3 regions of the Clostridium hominis genome follow, and region 3 is predicted to be linked to each of the others. Evidence: a T-box and tRNA genes for the amino acid it is inferred to sense, from the RefSeq annotation. Region 3 holds a T-box; the other regions hold tRNA genes.
The links. The T-box of region 3 lies ahead of thrS (threonine--tRNA ligase). A T-box ahead of a tRNA ligase gene usually reads a tRNA of that ligase, here a tRNA-Thr.

Region 1: it has a tRNA-Thr gene. The T-box ahead of thrS (threonine--tRNA ligase) is inferred to sense a tRNA for this amino acid. The anticodon was not compared.
Region 2: it has a tRNA-Thr gene. The T-box ahead of thrS (threonine--tRNA ligase) is inferred to sense a tRNA for this amino acid. The anticodon was not compared.

The regions. Positions count from the first base shown of each region.
Region 1 covers NZ_JACOOO010000035.1:31,000-40,977, reverse strand. Annotated here, with positions in the region: gene murA (UDP-N-acetylglucosamine 1-carboxyvinyltransferase) at 1-679, shown strand, start outside; gene spoIID (stage II sporulation protein D) at 805-1,875, shown strand; gene H8S20_RS14925 (M23 family metallopeptidase) at 2,017-2,799, shown strand; gene spoIIID (sporulation transcriptional regulator SpoIIID) at 2,890-3,141, shown strand; gene H8S20_RS14915 (rod shape-determining protein) at 3,233-4,267, shown strand; gene yyaC (spore protease YyaC) at 4,310-4,840, opposite strand; gene H8S20_RS14905 (hypothetical protein) at 4,950-5,387, shown strand; tRNA gene H8S20_RS14900 (tRNA-Tyr) at 5,574-5,658, shown strand; tRNA gene H8S20_RS14895 (tRNA-Thr) at 5,679-5,753, shown strand; tRNA gene H8S20_RS14890 (tRNA-Tyr) at 5,760-5,844, shown strand; tRNA gene H8S20_RS14885 (tRNA-Val) at 5,875-5,950, shown strand; tRNA gene H8S20_RS14880 (tRNA-Thr) at 5,956-6,030, shown strand; tRNA gene H8S20_RS14875 (tRNA-Tyr) at 6,038-6,122, shown strand; SAM riboswitch class I at 6,285-6,459, shown strand; gene metK (methionine adenosyltransferase) at 6,555-7,730, shown strand; gene nagA (N-acetylglucosamine-6-phosphate deacetylase) at 7,773-8,912, opposite strand; gene recD2 (SF1B family DNA helicase RecD2) at 9,021-9,978, shown strand, end outside.
Region 2 covers NZ_JACOOO010000013.1:26,519-36,496, forward strand. Annotated here, with positions in the region: gene H8S20_RS06930 (DHH family phosphoesterase) at 1-1,107, shown strand, start outside; gene rplI (50S ribosomal protein L9) at 1,151-1,597, shown strand; gene lonC (Lon family ATP-dependent protease) at 1,610-3,487, shown strand; gene H8S20_RS06945 (replicative DNA helicase) at 3,619-4,956, shown strand; gene H8S20_RS06950 (DUF1858 domain-containing protein) at 5,094-5,276, shown strand; gene H8S20_RS06955 (acyl-[acyl-carrier-protein] thioesterase) at 5,385-6,128, shown strand; gene H8S20_RS06960 (BaiN/RdsA family NAD(P)/FAD-dependent oxidoreductase) at 6,202-7,446, opposite strand; gene H8S20_RS06965 (hypothetical protein) at 7,598-8,197, shown strand; tRNA gene H8S20_RS06970 (tRNA-Glu) at 8,318-8,392, shown strand; tRNA gene H8S20_RS06975 (tRNA-Val) at 8,401-8,476, shown strand; tRNA gene H8S20_RS06980 (tRNA-Asp) at 8,481-8,557, shown strand; tRNA gene H8S20_RS06985 (tRNA-Glu) at 8,608-8,682, shown strand; tRNA gene H8S20_RS06990 (tRNA-Val) at 8,691-8,766, shown strand; tRNA gene H8S20_RS06995 (tRNA-Asp) at 8,772-8,848, shown strand; tRNA gene H8S20_RS07000 (tRNA-Thr) at 8,875-8,949, shown strand; tRNA gene H8S20_RS07005 (tRNA-Glu) at 8,956-9,030, shown strand; tRNA gene H8S20_RS07010 (tRNA-Val) at 9,039-9,114, shown strand; tRNA gene H8S20_RS07015 (tRNA-Asp) at 9,119-9,195, shown strand; tRNA gene H8S20_RS07020 (tRNA-Thr) at 9,229-9,303, shown strand; gene H8S20_RS07025 (ATP-binding protein) at 9,455-9,978, opposite strand, start outside.
Region 3 covers NZ_JACOOO010000047.1:129,700-139,677, reverse strand. Annotated here, with positions in the region: gene H8S20_RS19360 (LysR family transcriptional regulator) at 1-825, opposite strand, end outside; gene H8S20_RS19355 (hypothetical protein) at 937-1,419, opposite strand; tRNA gene H8S20_RS19350 (tRNA-Leu) at 1,620-1,703, opposite strand; T-box leader at 1,924-2,135, shown strand; gene thrS (threonine--tRNA ligase) at 2,278-4,209, shown strand; gene H8S20_RS19340 (tetratricopeptide repeat protein) at 4,282-5,316, opposite strand; gene H8S20_RS19335 (sensor histidine kinase) at 5,379-6,827, opposite strand; gene H8S20_RS19330 (response regulator transcription factor) at 6,811-7,515, opposite strand; gene H8S20_RS19325 (5-formyltetrahydrofolate cyclo-ligase) at 7,641-8,204, opposite strand; gene H8S20_RS19320 (CPBP family intramembrane glutamic endopeptidase) at 8,185-9,039, opposite strand; gene H8S20_RS19315 (DUF1540 domain-containing protein) at 9,288-9,602, opposite strand; gene H8S20_RS19310 (glutamine--tRNA ligase/YqeY domain fusion protein) at 9,881-9,978, shown strand, end outside.

The DNA of each region.
Region 1 (9,978 bases), on a different contig from region 3:
TTTAGCACGATTCCTTAATAGTATGGGTGCTAAAGTAGAAGGTGCAGGCTATGGAAGAATAACTATAACTGGAGTTAAAGAATTAAAAGAAACAGAATCATTTACACCTATATACGATAGAATTGAGGCTGGAACATTTATTGTAGCAGCAGCAATAACTAAGAGTAAGATAACTATAAATGGAGTAAATGAAGAGCATTTAATGCCTTGTATAGAAAAATTAACCGAAGTTGGAGTGAAATTTAAAATAGATGGCGAAAAAATGTTAGTAGATGGCACTGAAGATAGGTTCCCAGTAGATATTAAAACTTTACCATATCCAGGTTTCCCTACAGATATGCAACCGCAGATGATGGCATTGCTGTCACTTACTAATGGAGTAAGTATTATAACAGAAACTGTATTTGAAAATAGATTTATGCATGTTGGTGAACTGGTTAGAATGGGAGCAAATATAAAGATAGATGGAAGAATAGCTATAGTTGAAGGTGTTAAGCAACTAACAGGATGTGAGGTGAAAGCAACAGATCTAAGAGCAGGCGCTGCTATGATTTTAGCAGGTTTAGTTGCAAATGGAGAGACTATAATAAGTGAAATTCACCATATAGATAGAGGTTATACAAGAATTGAAGATAAATTTAATAGCTTAGGAGCTAATGTTCATAGAATTAAAATATAAAATAGTTATATTTAAAATAAAGACATGCTGATTAGATATGTCTTTATTTTTTTATATGTTATAGAATTATTTTACAGATTAAAACATATATATAGTTTATGGATAAAGATAGTGGGAGGTTAGGGATGAATAAAAGGTATAAGTTAGATTTAGATGAAGGAATTAAATTTATATTATTTACTACAATTTGTATAGTATTATTTATGATAATTACACCAAGTATGTTGATTAAATCAAAAGGAATCAAGGGGAATGAATTATCAGAAGTAGATATAGAAACAGAGCAAACTGAACCTACAGCATCAACAGTAGAGATTAAGGATATAACTTTAAGTGGTGATGAAACAGTAAGTGTATATATAACTTCACAAAATAAGATTGTTGATGTTCCATTAGAAGAATATATATGTGGTGTAATTTCAAATGAGATGCCAGCATCCTTTGAGATGGAAGCTTTAAAAGCTCAAGCTGTAGCTGCTAGAACATATTTAGCTAGTAAAAAAATTAAGAACTGTGTAAAAGCTAATGGAGCAGATATATGTGATTCTACACATTGTCAAGTTTATACGTCTAAAGCTGTTAGACTTGAGTTATGGGATGAAAGTGTTAGAGATGAAAATTGGAATAAGATAAGTGAGGCTGTTGAATCAACCAAAGGTCAAGTATTAAGTTATCAAAATGAATTAGTTCTTTATCCTCAGTTTTTCTCAACTAGTTCAGGAAAAACTGAAAACTCAGTTGATTTATATTGGTCAGATATACCGTATTTAAGGTCAGTAGAGAGCTCTGGAGAAGAAATATCACCTAAATTTGAGAGTGAAGTACCTATGACAATCAGTGAGTTTATTAATAAATTTGAAGAGAAGTATCCAAACTCGTCATTAAATGAGGATAATATTGAAAGTAGCATAAACATTACATCTAAAAGTGAAGCAGGTGGGGTAAAAGAGATTCAAGTCGCGGGTGAAACAATTAGGGGGCAGGATTTTAGATTTTTATATGGATTAAATTCAAGTAATTTTACTTATGAAATAAATGATGGAAATATAATATTTAAATGTAAAGGGTATGGGCATGGAGTTGGAATGAGTCAATGGGGTGCTAATGTAATGGGTAAAGAAGGAAAGAGCTATGAAGAAATTCTTAAACATTACTATACTGGAGTTGAAATTACAAATTTAAAATTTGGAGAATAAATAAATAGAGTATTTTTAAAGACTTTTGTTGAAAAACAAGAGTCTTTTTGTTTTTTTTTGATGAAATTTGTAGTACGGAAATTGAGTATAAATTGAATTAAATTTGTAGGGGGGGCAAGACTACAAAAAGGAGGTGTTGATATGAATTTAAACAACAAAGATAAGGTTAAAGACTTTTTTAGAAGGGAGGGCTTTTACTTTATTCTACTAATTTGCTTATGTATAGTTGCAGTTGTAGCAGCCTTTACTATTAAGAAAAATAATGAGTTGAAGCAAAGTAATGATCATAATAATGAATTTACTCTAAATGTTGAGGATTCAACAAATGATTCTGCAGAAACTTCAAGAAATGAAATGCCAAATGCAGATAGAGTTGAAAATGGTGACAATGTGGCAGAGGGATCAAATGAATTAGATGAAGTTGCTAACAACGAAGAAGTAGATGACTATACAGAAGTAGCTGATAACACAGAAGATGTTCCTGTTTCTAATACAGTAACAGAAGTAGTTTTCCAATTACCTTTAGAAGGTATGATTTCTAGAGAGTATAAGGAAATGGTTAGGTTACAAAATAGTGAAAGTGGAACAGTAGATAGAACTAGAAGAGGTATTGATTTAAGTGCTTCTGTAGGAACAGCTGTTAATGCTGCAGCAGAAGGTAAGGTAATTGAGGTATCAAAGAGCACAGAAGATGGAAACTTTATAGTTATAGAACACACAAATGGATTAAAGACTAAGTATGCAAATTTAGATGGAGAAGTTTCAGTTGCTGTTGGAGATACAGTTTCAGCAGGCGATCAAATTGGAATCGTTGGAAATAGTTCAATGATATTTACTTCAGAAGTATGTGGAGATGTATTAAATCTACAAGTTGAAGATTCTGAAGGAAACCAAGTAAATCCATCAGATTACTTTAGTTTCTAAGAAAAATAAATCAGCCATTTGAATTTCAAATGGCTGATTACTAATAAGAATTATATTTTAATTAAATCTATTTTTTGAGGAGGTTACATTTTGAAAGACTACATTGAAGAAAGAGTACTAGAAGTTGCTCAATATATTATTGATTCAAAAGCTACTATAAGAAAAACTGCTAAGGTATTTGGAGTAAGTAAAAGTACTATTCATAAGGATATGACAGAAAGATTGCCTAAAATTAATCCCAGTATTGCAGAGCAGACACAAAATATACTTGAATTAAATAAGGCAGAAAGACATATTAGAGGTGGAAAAGCTACTAAATTAAAATACAAAGCTATTGAATGATAATACCTTTACATATATAATATTTTTAAAGAATAATTTGTCTAAAAAAGAATTATCTTGAATTATTATATATCTAGTAGGAGTGAAGAAAATGTGGTTTTGGAGAAGTGGGAACGACCTTGGAATAGACTTAGGGACTGCTACAGTGCTTGTTTATGTAAAAGGTAAAGGTATATTATTAAAAGAACCGTCAGTAGTAGCCATAAATAAAAATAATAATAAGGTACTAGCAGTAGGTGAAGAAGCAAGAAAGATGATCGGAAGAACTCCAGGAAATATAGTTGCAGTACGTCCGCTAAGAGATGGAGTTATTTCTGATTACGATGTTACTGAAAGAATGTTAAAGGAATTTATTAAAAAGGCTTGTGGTAAGGGAAGAATAGTAGCTCCAAGAGTAATGGTTTGTGTTCCATCTCAAGCTACTGAAGTAGAAAAAAGAGCCGTAATGGATGCTGCTAGAAATTCAGGGGCTAAAAAAGTTCATATAATCGAAGAACCACTAGCAGCTGCAATAGGTGCTGGATTAGATATAACCAAGCCTAATGGAACAATGATAGTAGATATTGGTGGAGGAACTACTGATATAGCTGTTATATCATTAGGAGGAGTAGTTGTTAGGAAATCAATCAAAATCGCTGGAGATAAATTTGATGAAGCAATAATAAAGTATGTTAGAAATAAACATAAAATAATGATTGGTGAGAAAACTGCAGAAGATGTTAAGATAAAAGTAGGATCTGCGTTTAAAGATTCAAGAAATTTATTTACTACTATGAAAGGTAGAAATTTAATAACAGGTTTACCAGATGAAGTTGAAATAAGTACTGAAGAAGTAAGAGAAGCTTTGTCAGAGCCTGTATCTGTAATAGTTGATGGAGTTAAGAGTATACTAGAGAAGACACCACCTGAATTAGCTGCGGATATAATAGAAAAAGGAATATTGATGACTGGTGGAGGAGCTTTATTAGATGGACTTAATAAGCTTATAGAAGAAAACACTGGAGTTACAGTTGAAATAGCTCATAATTCTGTTGAAGCTGTTGCAGAAGGGACAGGTCAAGTTTTAAACTTTATAGATAAAATAGATTCAGATATTTTTGGAAAAGAGATAAGTCTAATAGATTAATTATAAATATATAAATGGCACTATAAGTTATTTCTTATAGTGCTATTTATTATATGAAGAATTAAGGTAATATGCATGGTTTAGTCCATGACAAATAACTCGTGCCATTTCGAATACTAAACTAAGTCTAATACCTCTAGAGGTAAAGAATTCAGCATTGTCACTAGAGTCAACTATTCCTATTATTGAGGATACACCTACTTCAGGCAATGACTTTCCTACACCTTTACCGGGATGAATAGGATAATCTCTTACATGTATTTCGCCAATAGAATTAGTATCTCCTAAACAAGCGTCAATTCCGATAATCGTAGCTTGTGGATGAAGTTTTTTTATTTCATCAATTTTTTTATCTATGTTTAAGGCATGGATAGGTGATTCTAGTGTTCCATATACAGGAACAGGGAAGGATGACTCTTCTAAAAAAGTACCTACTAAAGGACCTAAACAATCACCAATACATTTATCTGTGCCAATGCAAACTATAATAGTTTCAGATGTTACATATTTTCTTATAAATTCTGCAATTTCATAATAAGATAAGTTAGATTTATAGTTAACTTTTCTTTTCAAATATACCCACCACCCCTCAATAATAATATATATGAGAGAAAAACTAAGAATATAATAAGTATAAAAAAAGAAAAAATGGAAAATATTTTTAATAAGGTGGTGATATTAAATGAAATGGAAGATAATAATGAGAACTATGTCACTTTTAGTTATAGTAGTAACTATATTTATAGTAGTTTTATATGAACCAAATATTAAAAATAAAGATATAAGTAGTTTGGAAGATGAGACAACTGAGATTACAGAAGGGGATGTGGAAGAAACTTCTTTATCAACAGATAAGCAAATATTACAGGGAAATAGTTCTGATGTTTTAACTTTAAATTTAGATAATATAATTAACAGTTTAACTTTAGATGAGAGAAATGTAGTTGAAGGAATATTAGATAAACTTTCAGTTGTTGATTGTGCTAAAGTTAATTCTATTTTGAATAATGGTAGCATAGATTCAAAGAAGGAAGCTATGGAATATATTAAAAAACGCTTGGTAGAAGAGGATTATGATAGGCTTGTAGGTATATTAAATCAATATATTGACTTAGTGTAGTTATAATGGCTATTAAAGTTATATAAGTGCTTAATATTAAGTAAAATGAAGGAAAATAGAGCAAATTAAAAATAAAATCGGAAAATGAGCTATTATGAGGCTTGAAATATTGTTGCTATGAATATATACTAGTCATTGTCAGTTCGGCAGTGATGCACGAAATGATGAAAGTTATTAATACGATATGGGGGAGTTCCCGAGTGGCCAAAGGGGGCAGACTGTAAATCTGTTACGTTTCGTTTCGATGGTTCGAATCCGTCCTCCCCCACCATTAATAACTTAATTAAATATGCTGGTGTGGCTCAATGGCAGAGCAGCTGACTTGTAATCAGCAGGTTGTTGGTTCGACTCCGATCACCAGCTCCATTAAATGGGGGAGTTCCCGAGTGGCCAAAGGGGGCAGACTGTAAATCTGTTACGTTTCGTTTCGATGGTTCGAATCCGTCCTCCCCCACCATTTAATTTTTTGAAAAATAAATAATAACGTGGAAGCATAGCTCAGCTGGGAGAGCATCTGCCTTACAAGCAGAGGGTCACAGGTTCGATCCCTGTTGTTTCCACCAAATACGCTGGTGTGGCTCAATGGCAGAGCAGCTGACTTGTAATCAGCAGGTTGTTGGTTCGACTCCGATCACCAGCTCCATTAAAATGGGGGAGTTCCCGAGTGGCCAAAGGGGGCAGACTGTAAATCTGTTACGTTTCGTTTCGATGGTTCGAATCCGTCCTCCCCCACCATTAAAAGCATAGTTTATCTATGCTTTTTTATTTTGACTTAAAATAAGTAATATGTATTATAAAAAGTTGAGAATATATTAGAATTTAAATTTATTGACATTAGTTTTAATAATTGTTAATATATATTACAGTAAATAAAAAGTAAATAAAATTTGATATTAGTTCTTATCAAGAGAGGTAGAGGGAGAGGGCCCTGTGAAACCCGGCAACCTGTTACCAATTAGCAGTTGATAGTTAATAAATAATAATTAAATTAACTTAATTATTAATTTTTAACTTTTAATTATTAATTGTATACGTGGTGCCAATTCCTGCAATTAATTTTGCAAGATAAGAAAGACATGGTTGAATATTACGTCTCTTCTTTATCTTAAGAAGAGACTTTTTTATCTTTAGAATTAATATCATCTTAATTAAGAGAGGAGATATATAATGAGAAGATTATTTACATCAGAATCAGTAACAGAAGGTCATCCAGATAAAATCTGTGACCAAATATCAGATGGAATATTAGATAGTATACTAGCTAAGGATCCTATGGCTAGAGTAGCTTGTGAAACAGCTGTAACTACAGGAATGGTTATGGTAATGGGAGAAATATCAACATCATGTTATGTGGATATCCCTAAGGTGGTTAGAGAAACTATAAGAGAAATAGGTTATGATAGAGCTAAATTTGGGTTCGACTGTGATACATGTGCTGTATTAACATCTATCGATGAGCAATCATCAGATATAGCTATGGGAGTTGATGAAGCATTAGAATCAAAAGCTGGTGATAAAGATGCAGTTGAAGCAGTTGGTGCAGGAGACCAAGGAATGATGTTTGGTTTTGCAACAAATGAAACACAAGAGTTTATGCCATTACCAATAGCAATGGCTCATAGATTATCTAGAAGACTTAGTGAAGTAAGAAAAAATGGCACATTACCATATTTGAGACCAGATGGAAAAACTCAAGTAACAGTAGAATATGATGATAACAAAGTTATAAGAATAGATACAATAGTAATATCAACTCAACATGGACCAGAAGTTAGCCAAGAACAAATAAGGGAAGACTTAATGGAACACGTAATTAAAGCAGTAGTTCCTGCAGAGCTTTTAGACGAAAATACTAAGTATTATATAAATCCAACAGGAAGATTTGTTGTTGGTGGCCCACAAGGGGATAGTGGATTAACTGGTAGAAAAATAATAGTTGATACTTACGGTGGATACGGTAGACATGGAGGAGGAGCTTTCTCAGGAAAAGATCCAACAAAGGTTGATAGATCAGCAGCATATGCAGCTAGATGGGTAGCTAAAAACTTAGTAGCAGCTGGAGTTGCAGATAAATTAGAAATTCAATTAGCTTATGCTATTGGAGTTGCTAAACCAGTATCAATTGAAGTTGAAACTTTTGGAACAGGAAAACTTTCAGAAGAAGAAATAGTGAAAATAGTAGAAAAATCATTTGATTTAAGGCCAGGTGCAATAATAAGAGATTTAGAGTTAAGAAATCCTATTTACAAGCAAACAGCAGCTTATGGGCACTTCGGTAGAAATGACTTAGATCTTCCATGGGAAAGATTAAATAAAGTTGAAGATATAAAGAAATACTTATAATAAAAAAAGGAACTCACAGGAATTGCTGTGAGTTCCTTTTTATTAAAGTGTGTTATATACCACGTTTCCGTTAACAATAGTCATTTTTACGTTTATATCTTCATCAAAAATAACTAGGTCAGCATCAAAGCCTTCTTTTATTAAGCCTTTTCTATCTTCTACTTTGCAATGTTTAGCTCCGTTATATGAAGCCATTTTAACTATTTCGTTAAGTGGGTAATTAGAGTTGTTATAAACATTTCTAATAGCTTTATCCAAAGTAAGAACTGATCCAGCAAGTGAACCACTTAATAATCTAGCAGCACCATTTTTAACTTCTACATCTTGACCACCTAAAGAATACATGCCATCTTGCATTCCGCATGCCATCATTGCATCAGTAACTAAAAGTACCTTATCAGTTCCTTTTTGCTTATAAGCAGTTCTTAATGATGGATAAGAAATATGAATACCATCAGATATAGTTTCAGTAGTTATTTCTGAATCAAATATTGCCCCTACAACACCAGGTTCTCTATGAGTAAATGGAGTCATAGCATTGAAAAGGTGAGTTGAGTGGCAGAATCCACACTTTATACCGTCCATAGCTTCTTCATAATTAGCTTTAGTATGTCCCATTGAGCAAACTATACCTTTATCAGAAAGATAGGTAGCTAGTTCTTTAGCTCCTTCTACTTCTGGTGCCATTGTTATAGAAACTACTGCATCTTCGTCTTCACCAACCATTTCGTTAAAGTTTTCAATTGTTGGATCTATTAAGTAGTTTGGGTTTTGAGCACCTATTGCTTTAGGGCTTATAAATGGACCTTCTAGGTGGGCTCCTAAAACGTTAGCTCCATCTGTACCTTTTATTTTAGCTTCTTTAATTGCAGACATAGCCTTTCTTATGTCTTTTTTATCTACAGTCATAGTAGTTGGAGTAAATGAAGTAGTACCATGTTTAGCAATAGTTTTAGCTATTGTATTTATAACATCGTATGTTCCATCCATAGTATCAACACCACCAGCTCCATGTATATGAACATCTATGAATCCAGGGCTTAAATATAATCCTTTACCATCTATAACGTTATCATTAGCTATAGAACTAGGATTTATTTCTTTAATTTTACCATCTTCTATCAAAACAGAACCTTCTTCTATTTTGTCTAGGTAAATTAATTTACAATTTTTAATTAACATAAAAATACCTCCTACATAACTCAAATTTAAAGCAATATGAGTTAAATTTATATAATATGATATAATTATATAATATAGAAGATAAGATTTAAAGGTGTGAACAATAAAATGGAAGTGCTAGAAGGATTAGTTGAGGCTATTATATTTAAAAGTGAAGATACGGGATATATAGTAAGTAAGGTAACAGCCAATAAAGAATTAATTACTGTTGTTGGAATAATGCCTCTTATTAAAGAGGGACAGCAGATAAATTTTAAGGGGTCATGGATTAATCATAAGCAGTTTGGTCGACAATTTAATGTAGAGGAGTATCATGAGTTATTACCGTCATCGGCAAAAGAGATTGAAAGGTATTTATCAACTGGTATAATTCATGGTATTGGACCGGTAACTGCAAAGAAAATAGTAAATAAGTTTGGGGATAAGACTTTAGAGATTCTGGATAACAATATTGAGAGATTAAAAGAAGTTGATGGTATAGGTGAAAAGAAATTTAGTATAATATATGATTCTTACTTAGAGAGTAAAGATTTAAAAGATATAATAATGTTTTTCCAAAAACATGGGATGACTATAAATCAATGTCTAAAAATTTATAAAAAGTTTGGACCAGATTCAATAGATATAGTTTCAAAGAATCCATACATATTAAATGATGAAATATCAGGAATAGGTTTTTTAACAGCAGACAGAATTGCTAGAAGTTTAGGGATTGAAATAATATCACCTTTTAGAATACAAAGCGGAATTAGATATGTTCTTAATAATTTCTCAGCATTAGGAAATACATATATGCCACAGGATATGCTTATAGATGAATGTAAGAAGGTTCTTATGGTTGAGGAAGAACTTGTAGTAGAAAATATATACAATAGTGTATTAGAAGGAAAGTTAAAGGTAGAAAAGATTAAGGAAATAGATGCAGTGTATACTCTACCTTATTATTACTGTGAGTTAGGAGTAACTAATAAGATAATAACTTTAAGCATAGAGAACTTCCAGACTATTAATACTGATGTTTTGTTTGAAATAGAATCTTTTGAAAAAAGATATAATATAAAATTTG
Region 2 (9,978 bases), on a different contig from region 3:
TATAATAATGCTGTTACAGCTAAGGAGCTTGCTCTAGGTAGAGGTGGAGATCAAGTTGCTATAAAAAATAATGAAAAGATAATTTTCTTTGGTGGAAACACTAGAGAGTTTGAAAAGAGAACAAGAGTAAGAGCCAGAGTTATTGCCCATGCATTAAAGGATCTTATCTATGAAAGTAGTAATATATTAATTATGGGACATAAGAATCCAGATATGGATTGCTTAGGTGCTGCAGTTGGTTTATGGTCTACAATTAGGCAAATGGGCAAGAATTGTAATATTATTTTAGATAATGATAGAAATGCTATTGAATATTACATGAATAAGTTGCAAGATGATAGTAAATATGACAATACATTTATTTCTAGAGATGATGCAGAAAAAAATATTAATGAGAAATCATTATTAATAGTAGTAGATGTTCATAATAAAGGGTATGTAAGTAATATTGATTTAGTTGAAAAAGTGTCTAGAAAGATAATTATAGACCATCATAGAAGAAGTCCAGATATAGTTGAAGGTACATTATTAAATTATATCGAGGTATATGCATCATCAACTTCAGAAATGGTGACAGAGTTAATTCAATATATGGTACAAAAGCCTAGAATATCAAAGGTTGAAGCTGAAGGGTTATTAGCAGGTATTGTTATGGATACCAAGGAGTTCCAGTTTAAAGCTGGAGTTAGAACTTTTGATGCAGCATCATTTTTAAGATCTATAGGTGCAGATACATTAGAAGTAAAAAAAATGTTTAATGATAGCTTAGAAGACTATTTAGTCATAGCAGATACTATTAAAAATGCAGAAGTAAAAGATAATGTAGCAATAGCTGTTTGTCCAAGTAATGTTGATAATACAGTTATAGTAGCTAGAGCTGCAGATGAGTTATTAACTATTTCAGGAATAGAGGTATGCTTTGTTTTAGCTGAAATAAATAATAATGTAATAATAAGTGGTCGTTCTCTTGGTGATGTTAATGTTCAAGTTATATTAGAAGAGCTTGGAGGCGGAGGTCATATGAATATGGCTGGAGCTAAATTAAAACTTCCTATTGGAGAATCTATAGAAGCTTTAAGAAGTTCTATAGATAAACATTTAAAGTAGAACGAATATGGCAAGAATAAAAGGTAAAGGATAGGTGTATAATATGAAAGTTATTTTATTACAAGACGTTAAGAAAATGGGTAAAAAAGGTGATGTTATAGAAGCATCAGATGGATATGCTAGAAATTATTTATTTCCTAGGAAATTAGCCGAAGAAGCTACAGCAAATGCTTTACATGTAGTTAATGCTAAGAAGGAAAATGAAAGAAGAAAGAAGCTTGCAGAATTAGAAGCTGCACAAAAATTAGCTGCTGAACTAAAAGGTAAAGAAGTTACAGTAAAAGCTAAGGCTGGTGAAAATGGAAGATTATTTGGAGCTATAACAAATAAGGATATAGCTGAAGTTATTAATACTACATTTAAATTATCAATAGACAAGAAAAAAGTAGTTATGGAAACAATAAAAATTGCAGGAACATACGATGTAGAAATTAAATTATATCCAGAAGTATCAACTAAGATAAAGGTTATAATTGTTCCTCAACAATAAGGAGGATTGAATTTGGAATTACAAAATATATTAGACAGTGATTTACCATTAGAGTCAAAAGTGAATGTATTATTTGAAATACTTAATAATGTACTTGATGAGGGTGCTGTAAGAGCTAGAACAGTTAGATTTAAGTTAAACAAATATGTGAATTCACCAAAAATAAATGAGAGAATATATGCACTTAATGTTATTGCATCAGATGGAAAAGGCGCAAAAGTAGTTCCAAGTGATGATGAAGCTAGAGAGATATTAGAGGATGTAGTTTATTGGATATCTGAAAATATAGCTAAAAAATATGTGCAAAGACAAATAGAAACTGAAGTAGAGAAAAGTTTAGTTGAGAGACAAGATAAATTCATGGATGAGCTTAGACTTTCTATAATAAGGAAGCAAAAGGGTTCTGAAAATAGCAAAACAGCACTTAAGCTTGAAAAGCTAGAAAAGTTAGATGCTAAAAAGATAAATAAAAATGTAATGAATCTTTTAAGACCTGAAACATTCGAAGAGATTGTTGGGCAAGAGAGAGCTGTTAAGTCATTAATATCAAAGATGGCATCTCCATACCCACAGCATATAATCCTTTACGGGCCACCAGGGGTAGGAAAGACATCAGCAGCAAGACTTGCGTTAGAAGAGGCTAAAAAGCTTAAATTTACGCCTTTTGATGATGATTCAAAGTTTGTTGAAGTTGATGGTACTACATTAAGATGGGACCCAAGAGAAATAACAAACCCTTTATTAGGTTCAGTACATGATCCAATATATCAAGGAAGTAAGAAAGATTTAGCTGAGATTGGGGTACCTGAACCAAAGCCAGGTTTAGTTACAGATGCTCATGGTGGAGTTTTATTTATCGATGAAATTGGTGAACTAGATGAAATACTTCAAAATAAGCTTTTAAAAGTTTTAGAAGATAAGAGAGTGGAGTTTTCATCATCTTATTATGACCCAGATGATGAGAATATACCAAAGTATATAAAATACTTATTTGATAATGGAGCACCAGCTGATTTTGTTTTAATAGGTGCAACTACTAAAGACCCAAGTGAAATTAATCCAGCTTTAAGATCTAGATGTACAGAGGTTTATTTTGAACCATTATCTGCTACAGATATAGAAGGTATAATTGAAAATGCAGCTAAGAAGTTAGAAGTAACTTTAGAAGATGGGGTTGCAAAGCTTATTAGCCAATATACTATTGAAGGTAGAAGGGCTGTAAATATATTATCAGATGCTTATGGATATTCTTTATATAACTCTGAGGGAGAAGATTTAAAAGAAATAATAAAAATAAGCGATGTAGAAGAAGTATTATCTATAGGTAGATACTTACCTTATGAAAGAATATCTAATTTAGAAAGTGCTGAAGTAGGGCATGTATATGGATTAGGGGTAAGTGGCTTTATAGGATCAACTATAGAAATTGAAGCAGCTGTGTTCCCAGCAAGAAAAAAAGGGGCAGGAACTATTAAATTTAACGATACGGCTGGTTCAATGGCAAAGGATTCTGTATTTAATGCGGCTTCAGTTATAAGAAAGATTACTGAAAAAGATATAAGAGATTATGATATACACGTTAACGTAATTGGTGGAGGTAAGATAGATGGCCCTTCAGCAGGAGCAGCTATAACAGTTTGTATAATTAGTGCTCTTACTAATAAACCAATACGTCAAGATATTGCTATCACAGGTGAGATTTCATTAAGAGGTACTGTAAAGCCAGTTGGTGGTATATTTGAAAAGATATATGGTGCTAGAAGAAAAGGAATTAAGCTCGTTGCTGTCCCTAAAGATAATGAAAAAGAAGTCCCTCTAGGACTTAGTGATATAGAAGTTAAATCTATAACTCGCATAGAGGAACTTATGGAGATAGTATTTGAGAAGTAATGTGGATTAAGCTTCCTTAGTAGGAAGCTTAATTTTATTGTGTGAAAAAAAGAAATTTAATATACATAATATAAATTTCTTTAGATTTTGTTATAATAAATTTAGAATACTTAGGAGGGAGGGTTACTTATATGGAAACACCAATGATGAGAAGTTTACCACAGAGTATTGAAGCAGAGCAGTCTGTTATAGGTGCAATGATAATAGATAAGAGCGCTATAGCAAAGGTTCTTGAAAAGCTTAAAGAAGATGACTTTTATAGAGATGGTCATAAGATAATATACAAGGCTATACAGCACATGTTTTCGCAAGATATGGCTGTAGACTTAGTAACATTATTAGAATACTTAAAGACTACTGATAACTTAGATAAGGCTGGTGGAGTTACTTACATATCAGAATTAAGTGCTTCTGTACCAACAACAGCCAACTTAAGTTCATATATAAAAATAGTTGAAGAAAAATCAACTTTGAGAAAATTAATTAAAGCATCTACAGCAATAATAGAGGAAAGTTATAATAGCGGTGATGATGTAGGGAAAGTAATTGATATAGCTCAAAAGAAGATGTTTGATATAGCAGAGAAGAAAGATTCTAAAGAGTATGAGCCTTTATCAAACGTTCTTGAAAGAGGATTTTTAGAGATAGAAAGGCTATTTAATAATAGGGGTGCCATAACAGGCGTAGGTTCAGGTATTAAAGCTTTAGATGAAAAAACATCTGGATTCCAAAAGGGGGATATGGTTCTTATAGCAGCCAGACCTTCAATGGGAAAAACAACATTCTCACTTAATATAGCTGAAAATGCAGCGTTAAAAGAAGGTAAGAGTGTAGTCATATTTTCTCTAGAAATGTCTAAGGAGCAGTTAGCTTATAAGTTACTATGCTCTCAAGCAAGTGTTGATATGCTAAAGCTTAGAACAGGTAATCTAGATGATGATGACTGGGAAAGAATAGCTAGAGCTACAGGACCATTATCTAAGGCAAGAGTGTATATAGATGATACAGCTGGTCTTAGTGTTATGGAAATGAGATCTAAGTGTAGAAAGATAAAAATGGAGTATGGTATTGATATGATACTTATAGACTACTTACAGCTTATGTCTGGTAGCTCCGGTAGTGATAATAGACAACAAGAGGTATCAGAAATATCAAGATCTATTAAGGCATTAGCTAAGGAGATGGAGTGTCCAGTTATAGCGTTATCGCAGTTATCACGTGCTCCAGAGCAAAGAGCTGACCATAGACCAATGCTATCTGACTTAAGAGAATCAGGATCAATTGAGCAGGATGCCGACGTAGTTATGTTCTTATATAGAGATGAATACTACAATAAGGAAAGTGAAGATAAGGGAATTGGTGAATGTATAATAGCTAAGCAAAGAAACGGCCCGGTTGGAACTGTTAGAATGGCTTGGATTGGAGCTCACTCTAAATTTGCTGATTTGGACTTAGTTCATAAGGAATAAAATATAATTTGTATAAAAAAGATGCTTTATTTATAAAAGGCATCTTTTTAATTAGAAATCACCTTGAAATATTGTAAAAACTTGTATAGAATATATTTAATTGTTATTAAAACACTATTAAAGGATAGGTGAATATATTGATTACTAAGGAAATGACTATTGGTGAGGTTATAAAGGCTAATGTTAATAAAGCTGATGTACTTATGCAATTTGGTATGGGATGCGTAGGGTGTCCATCTGCACAAGCAGAAACTGTAGAAGAGGCTGCAAAGGTTCATGGAATAGAATTAAGTGAATTATTAGAGGCCTTAAATAAATAGTTATATACGGTAGATTTTAAAGTCAGCATTGCTGACTTTTTTTATATTTATAATATTTATGTGGTAAAATATGTGTAATAATAAGATTAGAGAAAGTGGGAGTGTTAAATGGGAAAAAGATTTGAAAGAGAATATGAAGTTCATTATTATGACGTTGATGTAAAGCTTCAATGCAAGATTGAATCTATAATTAATTATTTTACCGATATAGGTACGAAGCAATCTGAAAAAATCGGAGTTGGAATAGAATATATGTCAGAAAGAAATTTGGCATGGGTATTCTGCAAATATGATATAAAGATAAATAGATATCCTAAGTATGGGGAAAAGATTAGAGTAGCTACAAATGCTTTAGGTTTTAAGAGATTTTATGCATCAAGATTATATGAAATATTTGATGAAGAGGGAAATAAAATCGTTGAAGCTATTGGAGTATTTTTATTAATTGATATTAATAAGAGGAGAGCAGTAAGAATACCTTTAGAGCAATATGAGTTTTATGGAGTTAGTGAAGATGAAGAATGTAATATAAATGTTTCTAAGCCAGAAAAACTAAAAGAAGAAATGCACTCAAAAGAGTTTAAAGTAAGATATAGTGATATAGACTCAAATACACACGTTAATAATGTTAAATATATAGAATGGGCATTAGAGTCAGTGCCAGTAGAGATATTATATAATAATAATTTAGTTGAATTAAGTGTAGTTTTTGAAAAAGAATGCTCTTATGGGGATGAAATAAAATCAATATGCGAAGTTAAAGAAAATGATGAAGAGTATATTATCCTACACAAGATAGAAAACAATGAGGGAAAAGAATTAACAACATTAATATCAAAGTGGGTTAAGTAAACAATTAAAAACTAATAATGGAAAATGATAAATTAACGAACTTAATTTATCATTTTCCATTTATCATTTCTAATTATTTATTAGCTATTGATTTGGCAGCTACGTATCCAGAGCTCCAAGCCCATTGCAGGTTAAATCCACCACAATCACCGTGGACATCCATGATTTCACCAGCAAAGTGAAGGTTAGGAACAATTTTAGATTCTAACGTATCTGGATTTATTTCTGAAGCGGTAACTCCACCTATAGTTACTTGCGCTTGATTAAAGTCATTTGTTCCAGTACAAGTAAACTTCCAACTTTTAAGAGTTTGGATTAACTTGTTTTTTTCTTTCCAAGAAAGCTCATAGCATGGCATATGTAAATCTGTAATACCACATTCTTTTAATAGAACAGGTATTATTTTTTTATTAATAACACCTATAAAAGCATTTAATATAGGTCTATGAGAAAGAATAGCAAAATGGCATTCTAAGAAATCTATTAACTCATCTTTTGTATAGTTTGGCATAAGATCAACAACAACTTCAGTTTTTTTACCAGTGCTAGTAGCTTGGGAGGCTAAAGCTGATATTTGAAGTATTGGAGGACCAGAAATACCGTAATCAGTAAATAATATTTCACCGAAATCTTCTTTTACTTCTTCATCATTTACAAATAATTTTGCATAACCATCAAATTTGACTCCTGAAAGTGCTTTGAGATGATTATAGTCTAACTTTAATTGAACTATTCCAGGTAAAAGCTTTGTTATAGAATGACCTAAATTTTTTGCCAAATTATATGCTGAACCATCTGATCCTGTTTTTGGAGCAGATTTTCCTCCACAGGCTAAAATTAAATTTTCACATGTGAATAATTTATACTCATCGTTATTTGTGGATAATTTAAAAATTTTATCCTTGTGGATATCTTTTATTTTACAGCCCGTGTATAAAGGTATATTTCTATCTTCAAGTGACATTTTTAAAATATCCACAACAGAAGATGCTTGTAGTGATTGTGGATATAATTTTCCGCCTTTTAAAGGTACTATTGGAAGACCTAAAGATAAGAAATAATTTAATGTATCATCTACACCAAATTGACTTAAAACAGATGAAAAGAAATTATCACAATTACTATGATAATTAATAAAAGGTTCAGCTACACATCTATTGGATATATTACATCTACCATTTCCAGTAGTTAATATTTTTTTACCAACTCTATCGGTTCCTTCAACTATGGCTACATCTAGCCCAAAGTCTTTAGCAACTATAGCTGCTGTCATACCAGAAGCTCCACCACCAACGATTATTAAATCATGATATATCAATAAGAACACTCCTTTTTAATTCAAAGTTATAAATTAAAGAAATCATTTCAATGTAATTTAGAATTTATAATTGAACTTAATTTGCACTTTTATTCTATCACAGTAATATTAGTAAAAAAACTATGGAATACTAATTGATGAGGTGAGACTATTGCTAGTTAAAATTATTGACAAAACTTTAGATGATTATGATAAAGAGTTTAAGGTTAGAAGAATGAACTATGATCAAGTAGTAGTAAATTATCCTAGTAGCAAGGGGATTAAAGTATTTAATAATAGTGAAATAGACTTTATAACTGAAAGTGAAGTAGATGAATTTTTAATAAAGTATAATGATTTTTTAAAGATAAAATTAAACAGAGGAATTTCAGTAGGTTTATATAAAGCTCTTTTAGAAATTATAGAATCACAATTAAATATTAAATTTGAAAATTTAAATTTATTAAGAGATAAACATGTTGTAAATAAAAGAGGAATTTGGGAAAAAGAAATAATAGCTGTAATAAATAAGTCTATTCCGGTTAAAATATTAGCTGTAGGACAAAATTTTAAAAAGGTTGGATTTAATATAAATTTAGATCAGATTGATGAAAATGAATTTTTCGATATGTGTTGTTTTGAGATCGAAAAGATAGAAAATGAAATAAAATTAAAAGAAGATTCATTAGCAAGATACGGTATGGCAATAGAAAATTTAAAAAAGGCAGAAAAAAATAAAAGTGGGGAAAAACCAGTAAAAATGCTGACCTAGAGGAGATTAAATATGAGTTGAAAATAAAAAAATAAAAAAAGTTGTTTAAAAGTGTTGACACCATATTTAATTTTATGTATTATAGTTAATGTGCTCGGCAGAGAACGAGCAAGAAACCTAGGCCCCTTGGTCAAGCGGTCAAGACACCACCCTTTCACGGTGGTAACAGGGGTTCGATTCCCCTAGGGGTCACCATTTTATACGGAAGCATAGCTCAGCTGGGAGAGCATCTGCCTTACAAGCAGAGGGTCACAGGTTCGATCCCTGTTGTTTCCACCATAATGGCTCAGTAGCTCAGTTGGTTAGAGTGCCGGCCTGTCACGCCGGAGGTCGAGGGTTCGAGCCCCTTCTGAGTCGCCAATTTTTTTAAAAAGTGGTACAAAAGATAATATGTGATAAACAAAAGCCTAGGCCCCTTGGTCAAGCGGTCAAGACACCACCCTTTCACGGTGGTAACAGGGGTTCGATTCCCCTAGGGGTCACCATTTTATATGGAAGCATAGCTCAGCTGGGAGAGCATCTGCCTTACAAGCAGAGGGTCACAGGTTCGATCCCTGTTGTTTCCACCATAAATGGCTCAGTAGCTCAGTTGGTTAGAGTGCCGGCCTGTCACGCCGGAGGTCGAGGGTTCGAGCCCCTTCTGAGTCGCCACTTTTTTAAAAAACTATATAATATACGCTGGTGTGGCTCAATGGCAGAGCAGCTGACTTGTAATCAGCAGGTTGTTGGTTCGACTCCGATCACCAGCTCCATTATATGGCCCCTTGGTCAAGCGGTCAAGACACCACCCTTTCACGGTGGTAACAGGGGTTCGATTCCCCTAGGGGTCACCATTTTATACGGAAGCATAGCTCAGCTGGGAGAGCATCTGCCTTACAAGCAGAGGGTCACAGGTTCGATCCCTGTTGTTTCCACCATAATGGCTCAGTAGCTCAGTTGGTTAGAGTGCCGGCCTGTCACGCCGGAGGTCGAGGGTTCGAGCCCCTTCTGAGTCGCCAATTTTTTTTGGCGTTAAAATATAAAATATTTATGCTGGTGTGGCTCAATGGCAGAGCAGCTGACTTGTAATCAGCAGGTTGTTGGTTCGACTCCGATCACCAGCTCCATGAAACTCTAGATTATTCTAGAGTTTTTTTTGTGTAATTAATATTATGTAGTAAAAATATTTGATTATAAAAAATACACTTTACTTCAATTAATAATAGAAATTTTATTATTAATATCAAGAAGTAAAGTGTATTTTTATATTAAATTAATTTATTGTTGTTGAGATCTCATTCTTGCAAGATTAAGTTTTATTCTAACATCATTACCGTAAAACTTAAAGAACGTAAAATTACCAACTAAACGAGAATAGACTCTAGTTGTATAACTCTTTTCTATATCAGGAAGATTTAAATTCGTTGATATAATCATCTTCTTATTATTTAATAGCTTCTTATTGATTAAATTAAATAATTCATTAGTAGAAAAGTCGGTTACTTGTTCTGCGCCTAAGTCATCTATTATTAATAAGTCGCAGTTTATTAATAAATCTTCAAGCATATAGTTATTATTAAATGTTATTTCTCTTAAATCTCTTATTAAATCATTAGAAGTTTTATATATAACTAAATATCCTTTATCTAATAATTCTTTAGCTATACACCAAGATAAGAATGTCTTACCATTGCCTGACTCTCCATAAAATAATAAATTAGTATTATCATTATCGAAATTAGGTAAATAACCACCTCTTACGAATTCGTAAATCTTCTCCATGTTTTTACGTTGAGAATTTT
Region 3 (9,978 bases):
AAACTTATCTTTATGGTACACCACACATATTTCTCTTAAAATATCTATATTTCTTATTGGAATTATATGTAGTGTACCATTTTTAAGTTCATTTTCTATTATTAAAGTAGATAATATTCCTAAACCTTGCCCTCCAATAACAGCATTCTTTATAGCTTCTGTATTATTACTATTCCATTTTTCATTTACAGATATATTATTTTCTTCTAATATTGAGTCAAAGCTTTCTCTAGCTCCGCTCCCCTTTTCTCTAAAAATCATATCCTGTCCTGTAAGTTCCTCTATATTTATTTCATCTTTATAATAAAAATTATGATTTCTACCTGCTACTAATACCAATCTATCATTATATATAGGAATTTTAACTAAGTCCTTATCATCAACTTTACCTTCAACTATTCCTATATCTAAATCACTATGTAATAACATATTTTCAATAATATTGGTATTATTTACAACTATCTTAGTTGATATATCTTTATTTTCTTCTTCAAACTTATTTATAATTTCATTTAACATACAAGTTCCTACAGTAACAGTTGCTCCAATATGTAAACAAATATTTTCTCCTGAATTTTTCAGAGCTGATTCCATTTCATTAAAAGATCCCACAATGTGTCTAGCATATCTTAATAGCAATTTCCCACTGTCTGTTATATAAAGCTTTTTTGAAAGCCTTTCAAATAATTTAACCCCATAATAATCTTCTATCTCTTTTATTGCCTGACTTACTGATGGTTGTGATATAAAAAGTTTTTCTGCAGCTTCACTCATTTTTCCACAATCAGCCACAGTTATAAAAATTTTTAAATGTCTTATATTCATATACCATACCTTCTCTCTTTATATGAATTGATTATACTACAAAAACAAAAAATAATAGCACTATTTATTTAGATATAAAATCTATTTAAATAATGCTACACTGACATTTTTTTATAATCCACACCCTAAAGCTATTAATATTTCATTAAAAAGCTTATCTTTATCTACAGAGTTTAAGTCATTAACTACTCTAATTGATCCTGATAATTTAAAATCAATTATAATACCATAGGTTATATCATTATCAAGACTAGCTTTAAGAGTAAATACTCCATTTTCATAATCCATACATTTCATATCTCCATTATTAGGATCTATAATCATAACTTCACTATCACTGTTTATTCCATTTAAATTTATAATAAATTCATCTTGCTGTTCTGCAATAGTTACAAAACTTTTTAAGTAAGTTCCGTCATATTCTTTATTTATCACATTTTTATCAGTCATCTCAAAAGAATACCCTGATACTATTTCTTCGTGCTTGTTGTTATCGTCTATTTTTTTATCTTTATTAATATTAATAATCAATCCTCCAAATACTCCTATAATAAATACTAAAAATATATAAATTATCATCTTTTGTTTATTCAATAAATCTACCACCTTACTATACATTAATGAAAATAAATCATTTAATGATTCACTCATATTTGTCTTTATTCTAGCAACTTAAAAACTTTTTAACAATTAGGTACTTTTTTGTAATCACCTAAAAAATTAATAATAAAAAGCATACTATTAACGATACTTTAATAATAAAAAAATCCTCGAAATAAATTCGAGGATTTTTATGGTGCAGATGAAGGGAGTCGAACCCCCACGCCAAGGGCGCTAGATCCTAAGTCTAGTGCGTCTGCCAATTTCGCCACATCTGCTTACTATATTATCTATTATACTCTCAATTTAAGGTTTTACAATACTTTAACTAATTAATTTTATATTTTTTCCAAAATTATTCTAATTTAATTTTTCAAACAAACCTCACCTCTAATAAAAGGTATATTTTTAATGCAACTACCTATTAACCATTAAAATTTTCCTTTCCTCTAAATGTTGACATAAATCACATAGATAATTATAATTATTCTTAAATATACTAAAGCGTTGAAGAGACGAGTAAACTACAATTTCATTTACAGAGAGAAAATACATTAGCTGTAAGTATTTTTATTTGAAACTAGTTGAAGACCAGCTCTGAGTGACTCTAATCAAGTCCGTATTCATCACGTTACGATGTTTATTAAGAGGCCTAGTTTAGGCAATTAAGGGTGGAACCGCGGGAAGAATTATATGCTCTCGTCCCTTTTCTATACTATTTTTTTGTATAAGAAAAGTGACGTTGAGCTTTTTTTATACAATAAATCAGCTTTTATATTATTATATTAAACATTCTAAAAACTATTTTGGGCAAAAAATTAAAATTTAAGGAAACGAAAGGAGATTTTAAATATGATAAAAGTTACTTTAAAAGACGGATCTATTAAAGAAGTTGAAAATGGATCATCAGTTTTAGACGTTGCTAAATCTATAAGTGAAGGGTTAGCTAGAAATTCTCAATGTGGTATTGTTAATGGAAAGGTTGTTGATTTAAGAACACCATTAAATGAAGATTGCGAATTAGCTATATGTACTTTTGATTCTCAAGAAGGAAAGGATGCTGTAAGACATAGTATTTCACACGTGCTAGCTGCAGCTGTTAAAAGATTATTCCCTGAAGCTAAGATTGCCATAGGCCCTTCAATAGCTAATGGTTTCTACTATGACTTTGATGTAGAAAAAGCTTTTACTGCTGAAGACTTAGTAAAAATCGAAGCTGAAATGAAAAAAATAATAAAGGAAAACCCTCAAATTGAAAGATTTGAACTTCCTAGAAATGAAGCTTTAGAGCTTATGAAAGATGAGCCTTATAAAGTTGAATTAATAAATGAACTTCCAGAAGATGAAGTTATTTCATTCTACAAGATGGGTGATTTCACTGACCTTTGTGCTGGTCCTCATGTAATGTCATTAAAGAACATTAAAGCTATCAAGCTTATAAGAAGTGCTGGCGCTTACTGGAAAGGTGACGAAAAGAACAAGATGCTTTCTAGAATATATGGTACTGCATTCTTAAAGAACGCAGATTTAGAGGCTCATTTAGCAGCTTTAGAGGAAGCTAAAAAAAGAGATCATAACAAATTAGGTAGAGAACTTGGAATCTTTACTACTGACGAAAAAGTAGGTCAAGGGCTTCCACTATTCATGCCTAAAGGAGCTAAACTATTCCAAACTCTTCAAAGATGGATTGAAGATGAAGAAGAAAAAAGAGGCTATGTTTTAACTAAAACTCCTTTTATGTCTAAGAATGACTTATTTGTTGCTTCTGGACATTGGAGCCACTATAAAGATGGTATGTTTGTATTAGGTGATGAAGAAAAAGATGCAGAAGTTATGGCTTTAAGACCTATGACTTGCCCATTCCAATTTACTGTTTATAATGCTGAACAACACAGTTATAGAGATCTTCCAATAAGATATGCAGAAACTTCTACTCTATTCAGAAAAGAAGCTTCTGGGGAAATGCACGGTCTTACTAGAGTTAGACAATTTACACTTTCAGAAGGACATATAATCTGTACTCCAGAACAAATCGAATCTGAATTCAAAGAAGTTATTGATTTAATAAACTATGTTATGGATACTTTAGGAATATCAGAAGATATATCTTACAGATTCTCTAAATGGGATCCAACAAATACTGAAAAATATATAAACAATCCAGAAGCTTGGGAAGCTACTCAAAACCAAATGAGAACTATATTAGATCATTTAAATATAGATTATGTTGAAGCTGAAGGCGAAGCTGCATTCTATGGACCAAAACTTGATATTCAATCTAAGAACGTTCATGGAAAAGAAGATACTATAATTACAGTTCAAATTGACTTTGCTTTAGGTGAAAGACTTGGTATGAGCTATATCGATAAAGATGGTGAAAAGAAAATACCATTTGTTATCCATAGATCTTCTATTGGATGTTATGAAAGAACTATAGCTACTTTAATAGAAAAATATGCAGGTGCTTTCCCAACATGGATGGCTCCAGTTCAAGCTAAAGTTTTACCTCTTTCAGATAAGTATGCTGATTATGCTGATAGCGTAGTTAGAACTTTAAAAAACAATGGTGTTAGAGTTGAAGTTGACCATAGAACTGAAAAAATTGGTTATAAGATTAGAGAAGCTAGACTTGAAAGAGTTCCTTACATCCTAGTTGTTGGTGAAAAAGAAGCTGCAAACAATGAAGTTTCAGTAAGAAGTAGAAAAAATGATGATGAAGGTGCTATTGCTTTAGATTCATTTGTTGAAAGAATAAAATCTGAAATAGCTAATAAAGAAAGATAAAATTTAATTATCTAAAAATCAAGAAGAGTAGGTAAATTTGTGTAAATCACAAATCTATCTACTCTCTTTTTGCTAATATAAAGTTATATCTGACCTTATCCAAGAATCCTCATATTTTATAAAGTTATATTCTTGAGTTACTGTCCACTCATCTGAAATTACTTTAGTATAAACTGCTTTAAATGTAGTTTCTGTTTGTTCTACGTGTAAATCGTCATCAAGTATAGAAATGCCAATTCCACCTTGTCCATATACTATATAAAAAACACCATCTTTTTCTAAAGTATAATTATCTAAAAAATAGTAAATTGCATCATCTAAATAATAATCATATAAAGCATTAAAAACTTCTTCTCTAGATTTATATATATTAGATATCGCTAAACTCCTTCCATCTTCAATAATCATTGTAGTACTATCAAAATTTGCACAATCTATTATATCAGTTAATGCATTTTTAGCTTGTAATGTAATTTTTCTAACCTCCAGCTCTGTAAGTGGACTATATACAACTTCCACCTTCAACTTAAAACTTCTGCCATACTGTTCATTTACGCCTTCATATTTAAAAGTTCCTTTGCTACTTGTATCTACTTGTTGATTATTCCAATGAATCGGAACATTAATGTCTTCCCCTCTTACATTTATAACCCCTTCTGTTGGAATAATACACTCTTCACCTTGTTTCACAATATAATCATATTCAACTACTTCAAAATTACTTTTTATATCCTCTGCTATTTGTTGCATGCCTTCTACATCAACCTTATTATCAATAGCTACTTTTATTATTTCATATGCATCATCAAACCTATTTTTCTTAATATATTCATCTTTAATTTCTAAATATAATTCTTTATTTCCTTTATCCATTAATATAACTTTATCATATAAATTTTTTGCTTCTTGAAAGTTATCTTCCTCTAAATACTTTTGCGCTTTATATTTTAACGTTTCAATCTCTTTTTCTTCTACCTTTATATCCTCTCTAATATCATTTGAAATAACAATTTCTTTTTCTTTAGAATCACAACCTGATAATACAGGTATTAACAATAAACTTATTAAAAATACTGATAAATACCTTGTAGCACTACTTTTAAGCATATTAATATATCTCCTTAACTTTTTATTATACTTATATTGTATTCCTCAATATTTTCTATTTTTTATACTATTGTTTCCAAATTATTTCCAAAACAAGGAATTTTTATATTAACGATAATTTCTTCCCCATTAGATATAGTAATTTCTCCATTATGATCTTTAATAATTTCACTACATAGATATAATCCCAATCCTCTACTTTCATCATATTTATATATATTATCTTTTACAAATGGATCAAATATTGAATTATATATATTGTCAGGAATTTTTTCACCATAATTTATAATATCTATACAATAATATCTTTCCTCAACTTTAGTATTGATATAAATAATATTAGAACTACTTGAGTACTTTATTGCATTATCTGCTATATTAATGAATAACTCTCTTATTTTATTAATTCTTCCATATATCTTACCTGGCGTTATATTTCTATTTATTTTAATACCGTATTTACTAGCCTTTATTTGCATGTCATCACATATTTGATTAATTACCTCATCTAAAGCTATCTCTATTTTATTCTCATCAACAGTTGATATTCCTTTAGATATTTTAATTAAATCTAAAACTAATAAATTAAGCCTCTCACTCTCTTCATATATTCTTTCTATTGATTTCTTCTTAAACTCTTCATCGTTAACAATATTATCCTTTATTATTTCTGCATATCCCATTATTGCTGTTAATGGAGTTTTTATTTCATGGGTAACATTATCAAAGAATTGCTTTCTACTTTTTTCTAAAGTTTCAACCTTTTCTTTTTCATTTTTAATAGTATCGATTTGAATTTGTATCTTGTTGTTCATATTATTAAATTCTTTTGATACTATCGACATCTCATCATTTCCACTATAAGAAATAACTGTATTGTAATTTCCTTTCCCAACTTCCTTTATTCCATTTATCAATAAACTTATTGGATAAGTAACCTTACTTGCTACTAAATAAGATAAGGTTAATATAAACAAAAACACTATTATTACAATTAGACCTATAAAAGTTATAGTATTACTATATTGCTTATATATATCATCAAATGATTTCTCTAAATGTAAAACACCTAAGCTTTCTTTATTTATAAAAATTAAATATGTTATAAATCCTTTCAATCCATTGTCTGTATATTTTAAATTAACTACCACCTCACCATCTACTGCTCTTAAATATAAACTCTCTATATTATCCACTTGATTTTCTATATTACTTACATAAACCTCTCCGTTTACCCCTATAATTTCAATATTGCTTTCATAATTTAATAATATATAGTTACTTAAGTATTCTGATTCTTGTAACAATAATTTTTTTTTATCTATTTCAGTATCTATAGTTAATCTATATTTTATAGACTCTCTAGTGCTTTTCATAATTTCTTCTAAAGAGTTCATAATATTACTCTCCATATCCCTTTTTAAAATACTCGCTATAGATAAATTCATAACTATTCCTAAAACAATAAGTATTGATAAAATTCCTACAGTTATCTTATACTTTATTTTCATTATATAACCTCATAACATAGCCAAATCCAAATACGGTTTCTATTATTGATTTATACTTTGTATCATCTAATTTACTTCTAATTCTTCTTACATGAATATCTATAGTTCTTAAATCCCCATCATATGTACATTCCCACACATTATCTAATAATTCCTCTCTTGAAAATACCCTATCTCTATTTTGAGATAAAAATTCTAACAATTGATATTCTTTTGGCTTTAATATAATTTCTTTATCATCCTTCATAACAACTCTACTATCATAATTAATTTTAATATGAGGAGTTAAACTTATAAATTTCATTTTAGCTCCTTCGGTATATTTTGCTACTCTTCTTAATGCTATTTTAACTCTAGTTAATACTTCTTTTATATGAAAAGGCTTAGTTATATAATCATCTGCACCAAGTTCCAATCCTAGGACTTTATCAAATACATCATTTCTTGCCGTTAATATTATTATAGGTATTCCATAAGTATTATTAATAAATTTACACAAATCAAACCCACTTTCGTCTGGCAAATTTATATCTAATAATGTTAAGTTAGGTAAAAATGTATTCAATAATTCTCTTGCTTCTCTCCCCTTAAAAGCGGACCTTACTATATATCCCTCCACCTTCAAAGAGTTAACTAGTATATCATTTATACTTTTATCATCCTCAATTACCAACACTTTACTTTCCAATACTTTTCCCCTTTTCTAATTTCTAACATACTAATAAATTATAATTGTACTTTTGGTTTTTTATGCAAAAAAGCTATTTCTTAATATCTATAAAGATATCAAAAAATAGCTAATGTTTATTATAATCATATAGTTATTAATTGTTTATTTGTAATAATATAATCTACTCTTATGTCATGATCTTCATATTCAATATTATCTAGTACTTGAAATCCATATGCTAACGCTACCTTATTTATTCTGCATTCTAAAACAGATAAATATTTATCATAATATCCTCCACCATAACCTATTCTATTTCCTACCTTATCAAAAGCTATTCCTGGAAGGACTATTAAATCAAAATCTGAGTCAATATAATTTTTATCCACAATATTGGGTTCTAATATACCATACTTATTAACATATAATTCATTTAAACTGTGAATTCTTATTGCTTTCATAGTTTTGTCTTCTATATTAATTTTAGGTACATAAATTGCCTTATCATTCTTTAATGAATAATCTATTATTTCTTTTGTATCTACTTCATCTTTACAGCTTACATAAATAAATATACTTTGGGCATCTTTATAAATCTTGCTATTAACTAATAAATCAAATATTGATTTATCCCATACTCCTCTTTCTTCGTCCTTTATATTTCGCCTTAATTTTAACACACTTTTTCTAATAATCTTCTTGTCCATTACTTATTCCTTTACTATAACTAATAACTTTAAATGATTTAATAAAAATAAGTATTCCTATTATAGGCACTATAATAAATAAAATTGCTGTCCATAGTTTTGACTCTGGATATACTACAAAATTCACTAAGAAATTATTAATAAAATGCATAGCCATACAAAGATAAATTGACCTTGTATAATAATAAGCTAGTCCAATTATTACACCTAAGAAAAATGCATTTACTCCTTGTGGTAAATTCATATGTGCTATACCAAATATAAGAGCTGAATATATTATCGCCTTTTTATAATTATATTTTTTTAATAGCCCATTTAATAATACACCCCTATATAAAATCTCCTCAAAAATAGGTGCAATAATACAGGTAGAAATAAATATAAAAATATAGGATGTATTTAAAAGGTATTCTTCTAAATATTCATATAATCCATCATTTAATGTAGGCATTGAATATAGAAAAATATCAAACACTCCATAAGTTATAAATATATACCCAATCATCAATCCTATACCAGCTAAATACTTTTTCTTAGATATTTCTTCTCTATACAGTATTTCTCCGTTAGTTTTAAAGCTTTTATTAATCACCACTATAACAATTAATATAACTCCATACTGATAGATAAAGTCGGTTATTGAGTTTAATATATTCTCACTCCAACTATTTACAAAAATTATATCTCTATAAAAATTTATAAATAAACTTATTGGAGTATATACAAAGCTATATGTTATATCAAAAAGAAATGATAATAATAAAGCTTTCCAAAAAGTAATAGGTTTAATCTCTAAACTTCCATTATTTAAGTTTTTAACATAATTTAATTTCATCATACACCCTTTAAAATTGTTATTATTATACAATTAATTATACACTTCTTCTAGTAGCTCCGCCAGGATAAATATTCATTTAGGGTGAAGAGAAATATTCACTTTGTAAAGAGAAATATACCTTCAGATAGATAAAAATGCTTTTTTCAAAAGCATCCATTTATCTTTGTGAAAGCAAATATTTCCTTGTGATATAGTCACGCATTTCTCTTGCCCATAGTAATATTTCTCATTTGATGGAGTCAAATTTAAAGTTTTGGTACAAAACTATTACATTCTGTTTCTCTTGTTGCGCAGGCATTCATACCTGCTATATGTATTGTTTCTGCAGCACACATACGATTTTCATTATAAGTACAGTTTTCAGCCTCACATTGAATAGATAAACTTGATTTTGGATTTTCAAAATTACTTGTAAAAGTTCCTTGTTTTTCTTCAAAACTATCACAACAAGTTGCTGAAGATGATACAGCTTCAGCACCTCCCACTGTTATTCCTTCTTTACAACAGCATTGTGAATTATTATGTATACAATTTTCTACACTACAAGTTAAATTAGTCATATTATTCCTCCTAAAATGCAAACAAGTCTTATATATATTTTAAGAAATAATGTTTGTTTTATTCACATATATAAATTAATTGTCAAATTTATTGTATTTATATAAGTTTTTATATAAGGTTACTTTCTTTTTTCCTTATATTAGATTAAAATTATTATTAATAGTAAATATATAAACTATAGTTTATCCATTGAAATTTAAATGACTCATAATTTATTTTCATAATATTTATTTAATTTCAAAACAAACTAAAATACGATAATAGGAGAGGTAATACTATGTCAAATGAAATTAATTCTTCTAATTTTATAAGAAATATAATTGTAGAAGACCTAGATAGCGGAAAGCATAAGGAAATAATAACTCGTTTTCCACC